DNA from 2 places in the Planococcus sp. 1R117A genome. Region 2 is predicted to be linked to the other one. Evidence: riboswitches for the same ligand, from Rfam matches in the RefSeq annotation. Region 2 holds a riboswitch; the other holds the start of a gene.

Region 1 (7,291 bases), on a different contig from region 2:
AAGGCGCCATTTGGCCACTTATTTCACTGACATGAAAAATGAGCCGCTGGAGGTTTTATTACTTGGCTATTTCGAGTGGTTTATCAAGGATTTGGAAGGCAATGAGCATATGAAGTTTATCCTCAGAACCATGTACTTCCCACCCGCTCGGCTTGAGAAAGAAATAGCTGAAGTGATCAATCCCTTGTTCGATCAGATGCATCGGCATTTAACACGGGTTTTTAGAGAACGCGAACGCCGGGAAAAAATCCTCTATTCCGATGATTTTTCCAGCTGCTCCCTGGCATTTATCACGGTCATCGAAGGAACGATCACGGAGTTGGTTTATAGCGGCACGGCCGCGTACCGGAAACGCTTTGAAGCGGTGTGGCCGATTTTTTGGCGCGGCTTGGTTAAATAGTAAAGCTTTATAAAGGTTGATTGGCATTAATAATGAAGAAAATTGCAAACGAGGTTCATATATGAAGAACTACAAATTGGTTTTATCGATCTTGCTGTTAAATTTATTTATCGCTTTTCTGGGAATTGGGTTAGTCATCCCGGTAACCCCAACGATTATGAACGAATTGAATATCTCGGGAACAGTGGTCGGCTATATGGTCTCGGCATTTGCGCTGGCACAACTGATTGTCTCTCCGCTGGCCGGACGGGCAGTTGACAAATACGGCCGAAAACCTTTAATCATTCTGGGGCTATTTGTCTTTAGTGTTTCTGAGCTGTTATTCGGGCTTGGACAAACGGTTGAAGTGCTGTTCATTTCGCGTGTTTTAGGAGGCGTCAGTGCCGCTTTTATCATGCCGGCTGTTACTGCCTACATTGCGGACATCACGACGCTCAAAACACGGCCGAAAGCGCTCGGCTATATGTCTGCAGCTATTTCGACCGGTTTTATCATCGGGCCTGGCATTGGCGGTTTCCTGGCAGAAATCGGCACGCGGCTTCCCTTCTTTTTTGCGGCAGGCTTCGGGCTGTTTGCGATGCTGTTATCGCTCCTGCTATTGAAAGAACCGGAACGCCAAAACGAGGTACAGCATTTATATGGAGAACAGAAAACCGGATTTGGACGTATTTTGTCTCCGCTTTATTTTGTCGCGTTTATGGTGATCTTAATTTCTTCTTTCGGCCTCGCTTCTTTTGAATCGTTTTTTGCTTTGTTTGTGGACCATAAATTCGGCTTTTCACCACAGGATATCGCGATTGTCATTTCCCTTGGAGCCGTTGTAGGCGTCATTGTACAAGTCGGCTTTTTTGACCGTTTCACGCGCTGGTGGGGTGAAATCCGGCTGATCCGCTACAGCTTGATCGTTTCCACGCTGCTTGTCCTTTTGTTAACTTATGTGACGAGTTACTGGGCCATCTTATTGGTAACGATGGTGGTCTTTGTTGGATTCGACTTGATGCGGCCGGCAGTGACCACTTATCTTTCAAGGATTGCCGGTAATGAACAAGGATTTGTCGGCGGAATGAATTCGATGTTTACGAGCATCGGCAACATTATCGGGCCAATTGCCGGAGGCATTCTGTTTGATATCGACCTTAACTACCCTTTCTATTTTGCGACTGTCGTACTGGCAATCGGCATCGCTTTAACGTATTTCTGGAAAACACCTAAACAAGCAATTCCAAGAGCAGGGGATTAACTTCCCTGCTCTTTTTTATCCGGCTTTCCCAAGACCCTTAGCTTGAAAAAAGCAGCGTTGGACTCGGTGCCAGTGTTTATTAGCTGCCTTGATAATATCCTAGCACTTCAGCTTGAACTTCAGAAACAGTCAACCTATGCTGACTGCCTCGAAACCAATCGTCTCCAGCAACAAAGATTTCGTCTTCAGCCAACTGGAATTCTCTTGTAGTTTGTGAAAAAATTTCCTTCATCGAATCAATATTTTGAGTTGCTCCATTTTCTATCAGTACCTTATTGTATTCAGCGTTTGAGCTTATACCTACTCGATGTGCACGGCCATAAAAAGTGTCCAATTTCCGGCCGTTGATATAGATTTGGCCATCGATGATTTCTACCGTTTCCCCCGGCAAACCAATCACTCTCCCCACAGTTCGCTGCATCCCATTAAAAAATTCCGCTTCATAGACGATGACATCTCCTCTGGCAATCTCTTTTTCCGTGTAGGGTTGAGGGTCAATCAATAATGGATATTCTGTATAATCATGATTTCCTCTGTCCATTGAATCGTATTTAAAGTCGAATACTTCTAGTGGTTCTTCATACTCTGTAAATAGCTGAATAATCGCCTCCGTTCCAGCGTCTGTAAGAACCGGATTTTCCTGTGTGGAGGTGGAAGGAACCGAAATATTTTCGTTCAAAGCGAGCAAGGAGAACAACGTTCCAACTGCCATGAGCAACACCAACATAGCCGCATATTTGAATGGTCCGATCCCTTTTCCACCAGATGCCTTATCCTCTTTTTTCATCTTCATTAAAAATTTTCTTTTTATTGGTTCCTTGAAGAGAGGGTAATTCCCGATAAACTTGTCCAATTTTTGTTTAAATTTGTTCATCTTGTAATCCTCACATTCTCTTGGGCCGACCTTATCTCTCAATAGCTTTTTTGCTCTTCTAATTCTGGTTTTGATGGTATTTTCAAAGCAGTTTAGGAGATTGATGTTTTTTTGGTGGTACTTGGCATTTATGGATGGTAGGTTTGGAAAGGTAGGTTTTTAAGGAAGATCGGTGTTCAGACTGGCTGGATTTCTGGTGAAAACTGACGAAAACTTCCTCCATGACTCTCCGTGATGTTTTTCATCTGTTCATCATTGGATGTCTTGGTCTCAAAACCTCTCTGCACCGACTTAACACCCGTCCTTTCCGGAACACCCCATAGACGGCAAATGAATCAAATTAGGTTCAATCATTAAAAATCCCCAACCAAAGAGAAGACGGTGTCCAGGCCGACATCAGCCTTCCCTCAAGTTCTTGTCGCTTCTTTCATAGTTCTGTTATTAAAACTATCCAGCAATACGTAACCAAAAACCAGTCCAGCAACTGTCGGTACAGTCGTTCCGCCTATTAAGATGATTTCCGGAATGGCAATCCATCCTATTATGAACGGCATGAAAGGCAAAAAAGACATCAATACCAGAAAAAGTGATGGCAAACCAATTGCAGCAAAAATGGGCCAGTCGAACTTTCGAGACTTGTTCTCTTTCGCTTCAAGAAGAAATTTCGGAGTACGCAGCAGCAACCCCAATGCTACAGGGAAAAGTGCAATAAACACTCTCAGCGCAGCTGGCTCAAATGTTTGTTGCGCCATCTCATTCAACTGCTCTTGAAGCTGCATGCCAAAATACAATACAAATCCCAGAACTATTGTCCAGGCGAAATAATATAGAAATCGTTTCAAAACCATCTCCTCCTTCATAGGGATTGCACGGGAACTATTCATTGTATGCTTATATACGATGGGAAAAGAAAGATGGTTTCATTAACTTGAAATAATTTCCTGTTAGCTTGTTTAAAAGTCGTTTGCAATCAAAAAAGAAAGAAGAAGCGCTTTTTTAAGCACTTCTCCTCCCTGCTGATCGAGTAATTTTAATTGTTTGCCGTTACTGGCACACGTGTATATTGTTTTCCAGGATGGACAGGCGATAAATGAGCGCCTTCTCCAAATAAAGCATCACGCAAAGAATTTCCTTCGTATTCTTTTTGCACAAGTCCCCGCTCTTGAAGAATCGGCACAACGAGTTCAATGAAATCTTCAAAAGTTCCAGGTGTGATAGCGTAAGCGATATTGAAGCCATCGATGCCTGTTTCATTTACCCATTTTTCAAGCGTATCGGCAACCTGCTCTGGAGATCCGACAGTGAATGGCCCAAGTCCGCCAATGCCGACATATTCTTTAATGTCATTGACCGTCGGTTTTCTGCCCGGCAGGATTTTGGTGAAGTTTTCCAAAGCGGACTGAATGGCATCATTTTCAATGTATTCAAGCGGCTGATCCGGTGCATAGCCGGACAAATCAATGCCGGTCCAACCTCCGAACAAGGCGAGAGCCCCTTCATGGCTGATATGCTTCTTATAGTCATTGTATTTTTCAATCGCTTCTTCTTCAGTTTTGCCGACAATCGGCGTCAGCAAAGCAAGAATCTTCACATCATCTTTCTTCCGCCCGGAACTCTCAACTTCCGCATGTATTTTATCTACCGTTTTTTTGGCCAGTTCAATATTCGGCGGACCGATGAAGACACATTCAGCATGTTTTCCGGCAAAAGCCACACCTTTTTTAGAAGCGCCAGCCTGGTAAAGGACAGGTGTCCGCTGTCTGGAAGGTTCCGTTAAATGGGCACCGGGCACTTTATAATATTTCCCTTCATGCTGGATATCATGCACTTTTTCAGGATCTGTATAAATGCCATTCACTTTATCCAGCAGCACGGCATCTTCTTCCCAACTGGATTCCCATAATTTATAGCACACTTCCAAATACTCCTCGGCAATGTCATACCGCTCGTCATGCTTGATCTGGTCGTCTAACCCGATATTGACAGCCGCGCTCTTGAGATAAGAAGTCACAATGTTCCAGCCGATGCGGCCTTTTGTTAAATGATCCAGCGTAGAAATCCGGCGGGCAAAAGTGTATGGATGTTCATGGGTAACGGAAGCTGTGACACCGAACCCCAAATGTTTCGTGACTGCTGACATAAGCGGCACGACCAGCAGCGGATCGTTGACAGGAGACTGCGCCCCTTGCCGGACGGCGGCATCTCTGGAGCCATTATAGACATCATATGTACCGAGGACATCCGCGATAAAGATGGCATCGAACTTTCCTTTTTCCAATAGCTTCGCCAATTCGATCCAATACTCGCTGTCTTTGTATTTATGCGATTGATCTTCGGGGTGCGTCCAGAGCCCAGGTGATTGGTGGCCTGCACAGTTCATATCAAATGCATTTAAATAAATCCGTTTGTTTGTCATAAAAATCCGCTCCTTTGTGTGCACCGTTTTTGGTGTTTCAACTAACCTTTTTAACACAATGATTGATTTGAGGATTTACTATTGCCTTTTCTTTATATACTTGCCGTATTTAAATTTGAGGACAATGAACAAAATAAAAAACCTCCTTTTCTCGATAAAAGAGAAAAGAAGGCTGTATATGTACACAATCCCGCTCTTATCTCCCAAGAATAAAATTCTTGCTGGATTTAGCACCTTTCTGACAAATGTCAGAGGTTGCTGAAGCGTCAACGGGCCAGTCCCTCGGCTTCTCTGGATAAGATTATTAAATTAAAAATAATCATAATATTAAATCAATGGAAAGTCAACGTAATTTGTGAAAATTTTATTTATCCTATAAGTCTTATTGTTTAACTTGGATTAATTGTATGAAGAAGAACTTTATTTTGATGGTAGCTCCATGAAATTCCTTTGCACTTCAAAAAAACAACTGATGCTTTTTTTTGATTCTTGGTTACTGCCATCAAATAATGTCCTCTGCTTTCTAGCGTTCTTCTCTAGTTCTCACATCTATACATTCTATTTTCTTACAAAATTTCATAGAAGTTATCGTGCATATGTTTAACTAATGGACCAGATAGGGAAAGACACTAGAATAACGATAATAAAGAAAGAGGTTTGATAATATGCCAAGAATCGCAGTAGAACATCCGTTTACAGACATCCAACTCGCATTAGGGAAAAGAGGATATCAGGCAGACATGCTTGACCAGAAAGAAAAAGCAGCCAAATACGATGTCCTGGTCGTCCGCAATTCTGAAAGCTACGACCACCTTCGCTTCAAGGGCTCCTTAGTGGAAGTAAGCGGAAGCACGGTTAACGAAATTGTTGACGAAGTGGAAGAACGTTTGCAGCGCGCTGGGAAAATCCCAGGCCAGCCGGATGCAGCGAAAAGTGAATCCGGCAGCGGGTTTTTCGCAGGCCTCTTAAGCGGAGCAGCGATCGGCTCGGTAGTGGCCCTTCTTTTAGCACCGAAAAGCGGCAAAGAACTCCAAGTTACCGTCAAAGAAAAATTAGCCAGCAGCAATTCGAGCGGTGATGGAAGCGGAAAATTGAGCCAAGTGAAAGAAAAAGCAACTGACTTGGCCAACCAGGCTAAAGAAAAAGCCACGGAAGCCACGACTCAAGTGAAAGAGAAAGTTTCCAGCTCGTCTAAAGACCCGCAAGGCACTGAAACTTCAAGAGATTCTTCATCATTGAATTAAAATAACGAGGATAAAAAAAGCCGAAGCGCCCACTTCCCAGTGGATTCTTCGGCTTTTTATATATGGCAGCTTGCCTGCTTGATCCTGCATCAAACAAAACTTTTGTCAGAAGCAATCGTTCGGTTGCGGGGATGTTCCGAAAGAATAGAAGAGACTAGTTTCTTTACAATAGGTTGCTGTGAAGAAAAAATTTCATTTTTGTCTTGGCTGGTTGCGATCAACCTGCCTTTTTCCATGACTGCTAAAGCATCCGAAATGGAATAGGCAGCTCTGATATCATGGGTGATAAATAGATAAGAAAGGCCATAGACCGATTTCAATTCCTTTAACAAGTTCAGGATATTTGTTTGGTTCACCATATCGAGACTGCTGACGGATTCATCCAGGACCATCAATTTCGGCTTTAAAGCGATCGCTCTGGCAATATTGATCCGCTGCAATTGCCCTCCGCTGAACTGCCGGGGGTATTTTTTCATATCTTCCGCATCCAGCCCTACCATATCCAATAAATGCGCAATCGTCCGTTTCATCTCGGATGCCGACAGCCTTTCGTAATTTTCCAAGGGCTCCCCGATAATCTTTTCCGCCGTCATGCGCGGATTCACCGATGAATAACTATCCTGAAAGACCACTTGAAGATTTCTTCTGAGACGTTTTCGGGTAATGGAATCCATTGTATAAATGTCTTGGCCTTGGAAAATGACTTTGCCTTCTTCCGGCTTCTCCATCCCCAGAATGACTTTGCCTAACGTGCTCTTGCCTGCCCCACTTGTTCCAAGAAGCCCCAAACACGTCCCTTCTTCGATAGTAAGAGACACATCGGAAAGAACCGGTGATTCTCTTTCCTTGCGCCAAAAAGAACGGTTCGGGCCGTAGGCATGTGTAACGCTTTTGACTTCCAGTAAACTCATAGACTCCCGCCTTTCCGCTCGTTGCCTGCCGATTCTAGATAACCAGTTTTTTCATCTGTTCGTTTATTGGCAAAACAGGTCTGGCTTGGAGCAGTCTTTTTGTATAGACATGCTGAGGGTGATCGAATAGTTGGAAGACATCTGCTTTTTCCACAATCCGTCCCTTTTGCATCACGGCCACTTCGTCGGCCAGTTCCGAAATTACC
Region 2 (7,291 bases):
GCTCACCCCTGCTGGGCCCTTGGTTAAAGTCGAACAGACAGAAGATCTCCGGACTCAACTGGCCTATAGCCGGGATGAAGAACGAACAAAAGATCCGGTTTCAGCTGAATGGAACAAAACAGCTCCTTCTTTATTTTTCGAATCAATGGTATTGAATTCAAAAGCTGCCCAGGAGCAATAAAAAACCCGCTAAAGCCATTCTTTAGCGGGTTTTTTCCTATCTTCAAGATTCTCTAGGCCAGGAGTATATTCGCTTCACCTTTAACTGAATAGTCTGTATAATATAGATGTATAGATATATCCTTCTTTCCACCTGTATTCGCAACATAAACTAAGGAGGTAATCAGCATGGACCGCAGACGTGTGGACCCCCAAGAAGTGGAGCGCCGGCAGTTTGACGAAGATTATTTTGCATCTTTGAACATGGTTGGTGAAGGAGCACCTGATTTTTCATTTGTGGAAGAAGATGACGCAGTCGAAGAAATAAAAAGTGAAGAAAAGAAAGCACAAAACCTTCATTAGGCTTCTCTATTTCCGCTTCCTTGAAAATGGAGTCGGATTTATTTTGTAAAAAAACCCCTCAAAGCATATGAAAGCTTTAAGAGGTTGAACTTTCATTCCATCAACTCGGCAACAATTTCATAAGAACGCAGACGGTCTTTTTGATGGAATATCTGTGAATTGACGATGATTTCATTGGCACGGGTTTTATTGGCAAAGCTCTGAAGTTTTTCCTGCACGACATCCGGTGTTCCGACAATCATTGACTCTGTCGCCATTTTTTCTTTAAAGATAGCAATTTCCCGGTCCGTCCACACTTCCTCCAGATGGTCGATTGGCGGCGTGAAAGCAGTAGGCATGCCTCTCATCAGATTGAACATTTGCTGTTGGCTGGAAGTTGCCAACCATTCTGCCCGTTCTTGTGTATCCGCCGCGATAACATTGACGCCGACCATGGCATAGGGCTCTTTCAATACTGCCGAAGGCTTGAAATTCTGATGGTATAATTGCAGCGCCTGAATCGTGAAATCAGGGGCAAAATGGCTGGCAAATGAAAATGGCAATCCTTTAATGGCCGCCAGCTGTGCACTAAAGCCGCTTGATCCGAGAAGCCAGATGGGTACATGCAGCCCGGTTCCCGGATATGAACGGACCCGCCCTACCGGTTTATCGGAAAAGTAGTTTTCCAGCTCTGCCACTTGCTGTGGAAAATCATCGCCGCTGCTCTGCAGCGTACGGCGAAGGGCATAGGCAGTAGCCTGATCACTTCCCGGTGCCCGTCCAAGCCCTAAATCAATACGATCCGGATACATCGCCTCAAGTGTACCGAACTGTTCTGCAATCACAAGCGGTGCATGGTTTGGCAGCATGATGCCGCCTGAACCGACGCGTATTTTTTTAGTTGCTCCGGCGATATGGCCGATTAACACAGAAGTAGCTGAACTGCCGATGCCCGGCATATTATGATGTTCTGCCAGCCAGTAACGGTTAAATCCCCATTCCTCAGCATGCTGCGCGAGCTCAACACTGTTGCGGAATGATTCGGAGGCGTTGCTGCCTTCGTTAATCGGCGCTAAATCCAAAACAGATAAAGGTATATCTTTAAATTTCTTTATGTGCATTCATCTTCACTCCTTATCCCTCATATTGTATCGATTTTGCCAATTAAATACATCTTTTCCGCTCATGGAAGGAGACATAAAAAAAGCTGGCTCTCAAGAAAAGAGTCAGCTTTTACTGGGCCATTTATCGGAAGACAGTACGTCTTGAAGAGAGGCGGCAAAACACATCGGCTGCTTTGTCCTGATACGATACAGCCGTTTTGCATGCTCCGGTTTGACTCCTGTAAAAACACTTGATGTTCCCATGATGCTTAATGATTGAAGCAGGGCATCCAAGTATTGAAGACCTTCATCCATAATTTTTCCCAGCGCTGTTAAATCAAAAATGATTGTTTCTGCTTGATTTTCATAAATGTTCGCCAACAGCCGTGGCGTGAATGCCAGTACCTGTTCTTCAGTCAAATCGCCGAACAAAGGGACGAGCAGACGATTTCTGTCCAAGTGGATACACGGTGCCGATAATTCACGCACTTTTTGCAGCAATTCAAGTGTCCGCTCTTTTTCCTGGAAAAGATCGTAATCGGTTTCCCTTAGTCTTTCGCGAAGCTTAGACAGTTGGTCTGAGATGTGTTGCAGCTGGTTATCCTTTGGCACAATGACAAGAGAAAAACCCATCGGATTGTTGCGTTTGCCATAGACATCTGCTAAAAGTAAATCGCCTTTTTTTGAAATGAAATTAAGTTCGAATGTTTGCTGAAGAAAATCGGAACTCAGCAAATTTAGTGCTTTTTGCAAACTACCTTCATCCACAATATCGGTAAAGTTATGGCATTCCCCAAATAAATCAAGGGCTTCAATAGAGTAATCTATGACGGATAATTCATTATCGACTTTCAATGCCGGGAGCGGCAAACCATTAAATTGAGATTTCATAGTCATTTTCAGGCCTCTCTCCCGTCTTGATCCAAAGTTCCAATTGGTTTAAATCTTTCACAACCATGGCCCCGCTGCTCCTTAAAGAATTCAGATTGGAGACATTGACTGCCCGCCCACCAACCAGAACAGCCGGTTTGTGCTCCAATGCCAAAAATTCTTTTACATAGTTTTTCAATAAGGGCAATCTGTAAACTAATGCAGCTGACAAAGCAATAACATCCGGTTTCCACTTTTCTGCTGCATCTAAAGCGTGGAGCAGCGGAAGATTCGGCCCCAGATACTTCACAGACCAGCCATGCTCCCGGAACAGCGAAGCCACCATTTTCAATCCGATATAATGGTCTTCGCCTTCTGGCCCCAGCACCATGGCTTTTCTTTCCAGGCCTTTTTCTGCCAATCTCCTATTTTCAACAGCAGACACTACAAAATCGCAGATCGCTGTAGCCAAATGCTCATCAGCAACTGTGATTTCATTGTTTTCCCATAATGCGCCAATATGGTACATCGCTGGCGTCAACAATTCGTCGAACAATTCCTTGCGGCTATGGTCTCCGAGAAAAGACTGGATATGGCGCAGCGCTTCCATATCTTCTCCTTGCAGAAACAACTCCGCTAATTGGGTTGGCTGAAGCAATTGAACAACCTCCTTTTGCTACGGTTTAGAAAGCAATGCATTCGCTTCCTGAAGACATTCCAGCATAAAAATTTCTTCTTGCTTTCCCGTCTTTCCTGGAAGAATATTAATGAGCCGTTCAAAATTATCAATGATTAGCGCGGTTTCCACGTTGCGGCTGTTTAGAACTGTCTCGAGCCAGCGGCTGTAATCCAGAAACACTTGTTTATCTTCAAGTTCAAAAGCCGTCTCAAGATGATCCAGATGATGGTGGTTGTCCTGCTCTGTATGCTGGAAGCCCCGCTCGCCGAAGCGGTCCCAAAGATTGGGATAGGCTTTGTAAATGCTTTTAGCCGTTTCCGTCGCAATTTGCTGTTTAATGGCTTTGTTCATTCGGCAACGACCTCATATTGCCGCACTTTCGGCACAATTCCTGCCAGTGCCTTGTCGGGGTAATGTTTTTCAAGTTCGTGGATCTCCTTGAATTCCTTGCTTCTGACCCATTTCAAATAAGCTTCTTTTGAATGCCATTCCAAATGTACAGTCAGTTCATTTAACTTTTTGGTATTCTGGATCAGCCGGAACTGATGAAAGCCTTCAGCCTGATCCACCCGACGGGACCGATTTTGGTAAATTTTGATGAGATCCGCTGTCTTATCTTCCGGTACTTCTACTGTTGATGTTACAATGTACATCTTTATATTCCCCATTTGCTGAATTGTTACTGATTATTATAACCTTTCGCTATTCGAATTAAAAGAAATGTACTATAATCGGTCATTTCATAAAATTAACATAATAATTTTGAATACTTTTAATTTTGCCTTGCACTTCCCTGCCAAATACTCTAAACTTTGAAATATCGAACAGTACACAACTTCATAAATTTATTTCTTATCAAGAGAGACGGAGGGATTTGGCCCTGTGATGTCTCAGCAACCAGCCTCGCGGCCACGGTGCTAATTCCAAAAGGCATTCCACATTGCCTTGAAGATGAGAAGATTGTGCTTCCTGAACAGGGGCTTTCTTCTTTTTGAAGAAAGCCCCTGTTTTTTATTTGAAAGGATGATGAAAATGGCGAAACACAGCTTGGAAACACGATTGGTGCAATTAGGGAATCACAGTGATGCAAAAACTGGAGCCGTAAGCCCTCCTATTTACTTATCGACAGCATATGCGCATGAAGCACTTGGCAAGTCGACAGGGTTTGACTATACACGTACAAAAAATCCAACACGCAGCATTTTGGAAGAAGGCATCGCGAACCTTGAAGAAGGAGATGCAGGGTTTGCCTGCAGCTCTGGAATGGCGGCTATCCAACTTGTCTTGTCGCTGTTCCGTCCAGGTGACGAGCTGTTGGTGCCAGAAGACATTTACGGCGGAACTTATCGGCTGCTCGGCCATTTCGCCGACGTCTACAATATCCAGGCTACTCATGCAGAATTCAAAGATGTTGAATCAACTGAACAGCAAATCACCATTCAAACACGGGCGTTGTTTATCGAAACTCCAACGAACCCATTGATGCAGGAAATAGATCTCCGAGCTTATGCAGCACTCGCAAAAAAGCACAATTTATTGCTTATTGTCGATAATACATTTCTAACCCCTTATCTCCAGCAGCCACTTGCAATAGGAGCGGATATTGTCATCCATAGCGCCACTAAGTACATAGGCGGCCATAACGATGTATTAGCTGGAGTGATTGCCGCAAAAGGCAAAAGCCTATGTGAGCGATTAGCCACTATGCATAATGCCACCGGTGCCGTGCTGTCCCCGTTCGATTCATGGCTTTTGATTCGTGGATTGAAGACTTTGCCTCTCCGTATGAGGCAGCATGAAAATAACACCAAAAAGATTGCTGCTTTTTTAGAAGAACAGCCCGTCATTTCACAAGTTTTATATCCCGGTAAAGGCGGCATGCTGTCATTCCGGCTGCAAAAAGAAGAATGGGTTGCTCCATTCCTCTCAAACATCCGTCTGATCGCTTTTGCAGAAAGCCTTGGCGGAGTGGAAAGTTTCATCACTTACCCGGCGACCCAAACTCATGCGGATATTCCAGAAAAAGAACGGCTGCGCCGCGGCATATGTAATCGCCTGCTCCGGTTTTCAGTCGGCATTGAAGATGCTGACGATTTAATTGCTGATTTAACCCAGGCTTTCGCCAAACTTGAAAAGGAGGCTCTTCGCTTATGACCGATCATTTGGAAACTCAATTTATCCACTCAACCGGAATTGACCGACAGACTGGCGCAGTGAACGTCCCTGTTTATTTATCTTCAACTTATCATCAGCCCAGCTTTGACGAATTCGGCCCTTTCGACTATAGCCGTTCGGGAAACCCAACGCGCTTGAAGCTGGAAGAAACCATTGCCAAACTTGAAAACGGCACGCGCGGTTTTGCGTTCGCTTCTGGCATGGCTGCCATTTCTTCCGCTTTTATGCTGCTTTCAGCCGGCGATCATGTTTTGATTTCTGAAGACGTTTACGGCGGCACTTACCGTTTCGTTACAGAAGTGCTGAATAAATTCCATATCGATTATACGTTCGTCAATATGACCGATTTAAGTGAAATGGCAGAAGCAATCCGGCCGAATACAAAAGTGATTTATATTGAGACGCCGTCTAATCCTGTGATGAACATCACTGATATTGAAATCGCTGCAAAACTGGCGAAAGCGAACGATTGCCTGACATTTGTCGATAATACTTTCATGACTCCTCTTTATCAAAATCCGTTGGACCTTGGAGCGGACCTTGTCTTACATAGTGCGACGAAGTTCTTGTCCGGGCATAGCGATATTATCGCAGGGCTCGCCGTTACCAAAGATGCGGAACTAGGAGACCGGCTCGGGTTTATCCAAAACACTTTCGGTTCGATTTTGGGAGCTCAGGATTCCTATAATTTGATCCAAGGCATTAAAACTTTGGGAGCACGGCTCAAACAGTCAGCCGCTTCAGCCCGCATCATCGCCGACTATCTGCACAGCCATCCGGTGATCGAAGAAGTCTTCTATCCCGGATTCCGTTTCCATCCGGGATATCCGATTCATGAACGGCAAGCTTCAGGCGCAGGAGCGGTCCTATCTCTCCGCTTGGCAGATAAAGCAGCTGCCCGGACGTTTGTTGAGAGCTTGCGCATTCCCATCTTCGCTGTCAGCTTAGGCGCAGTCGAGTCGATTTTATCGTACCCAGCGACGATGTCCCATGCCTCTATGCCGAGAGAAGAACGTGAAAAGCGGGGCATTACAGACGGATTATTGCGCCTGTCAGTCGGATTGGAGCATACCGATGATTTACTGGAAGACTTGGAACAAGCATTGCAGAAAGTCCGGGAATCTGCCGGAATCACATCGTCTATACGATAAAAAGCAACTTTCCTCCTCTTGTCCAATAAAAAAAGCCGTTCAATTGATTAGATTGAACGGCTTTCAGCTTGTTGGGAAAGTTGAAATTTGTATAAGGTCATCCCTTAACCGATATTCCGCCAACCAGCTGCGCTTGCCGCGGGCGAGCGCCAAGCCTCCTCAGCCGCTTCGCGCCTTGCGGGGTCTCGGCTGTCTCGCTATCCCGCAGGCGTCTCCGCTGGTTGGCTCCATATCTAGGTGAGTAGGAATAAACAAGAGAGGAATTTCTTAAACCGTCCCACTTTAGAGAGTCTCTAAAAGTGACAACAGAGAGCTGAATGCAGCGGAAGGCGGCGACTTCTGCGGGAATAGGGCGAGTCCTGAGACCCCGCAGGGAGCGCCAGCGAGCGAGGAGGCTTAGGCCGCCCCCCGCGAAAAGCGTCCGCCCTGGAGCGAAATGGAAAAGGCTGCCGAGAGTTTCTCGACAGCCTGAAAGCCGTTCAATCGATTAGATTGAACGGCTTTCTTCTATATATATGTTAACTGCCTGACCCGGCCGCAACTTCAACTGACTGATTTTCCTGCACAGATGCGTATTTTGCTACACCTGTTTCCACTGCAGCTTTTGCAACAGCTGCCGCCACTGCTGGGGCTACCCGCAGATCGAATGGAGCCGGAATCACGTAATCATCATGAATTTCCTTTTCCTCAATCAAACCGGCAATGGCATGTACAGCTGCAACTTTCATCTCGTCATTGATTTCACTTGCCTGTATGTCTAATGCGCCTCTGAAAATCCCCGGGAATGCCAACACATTATTGACTTGGTTCGG

Evidence for each region. A riboswitch is a leader RNA that binds a small molecule or an ion and turns the genes downstream of it on or off. The one in region 2 is predicted to bind S-adenosylmethionine.
Region 1: it holds a riboswitch for S-adenosylmethionine, as region 2 does, so the genes downstream of both, ACSFXN_RS06985 (LLM class flavin-dependent oxidoreductase) here and ACSFXN_RS00130 (methionine biosynthesis PLP-dependent protein) in region 2, are expected to answer to the same signal.

What each region holds. Positions count from the first base shown of each region.
Region 1 covers NZ_JBPRLO010000002.1:316,146-323,436, forward strand. Annotated here, with positions in the region: gene ACSFXN_RS06965 (TetR/AcrR family transcriptional regulator) at 1-400, shown strand, start outside; gene ACSFXN_RS06970 (MFS transporter) at 462-1,640, shown strand; gene ACSFXN_RS06975 (S26 family signal peptidase) at 1,720-2,433, opposite strand; gene ACSFXN_RS06980 (hypothetical protein) at 2,922-3,356, opposite strand; gene ACSFXN_RS06985 (LLM class flavin-dependent oxidoreductase) at 3,545-4,930, opposite strand; SAM riboswitch class I at 5,124-5,232, opposite strand; gene ACSFXN_RS06990 (YkuS family protein) at 5,596-6,174, shown strand; gene nikE (nickel import ATP-binding protein NikE) at 6,264-7,085, opposite strand; gene nikD (nickel import ATP-binding protein NikD) at 7,120-7,291, opposite strand, start outside.
Region 2 covers NZ_JBPRLO010000001.1:22,388-29,678, forward strand. Annotated here, with positions in the region: gene ACSFXN_RS00095 (hypothetical protein) at 1-181, shown strand, start outside; gene ACSFXN_RS00100 (hypothetical protein) at 349-522, shown strand; gene ACSFXN_RS00105 (LLM class flavin-dependent oxidoreductase) at 615-1,622, opposite strand; gene ACSFXN_RS00110 (STAS domain-containing protein) at 1,728-2,501, opposite strand; gene ACSFXN_RS00115 (cobalamin B12-binding domain-containing protein) at 2,479-3,132, opposite strand; gene ACSFXN_RS00120 (hypothetical protein) at 3,151-3,504, opposite strand; gene ACSFXN_RS00125 (antibiotic biosynthesis monooxygenase family protein) at 3,501-3,806, opposite strand; SAM riboswitch class I at 4,003-4,111, shown strand; gene ACSFXN_RS00130 (methionine biosynthesis PLP-dependent protein) at 4,186-5,307, shown strand; gene metC (cystathionine beta-lyase) at 5,304-6,479, shown strand; gene ACSFXN_RS00140 (NAD(P)-dependent malic enzyme) at 6,998-7,291, opposite strand, start outside.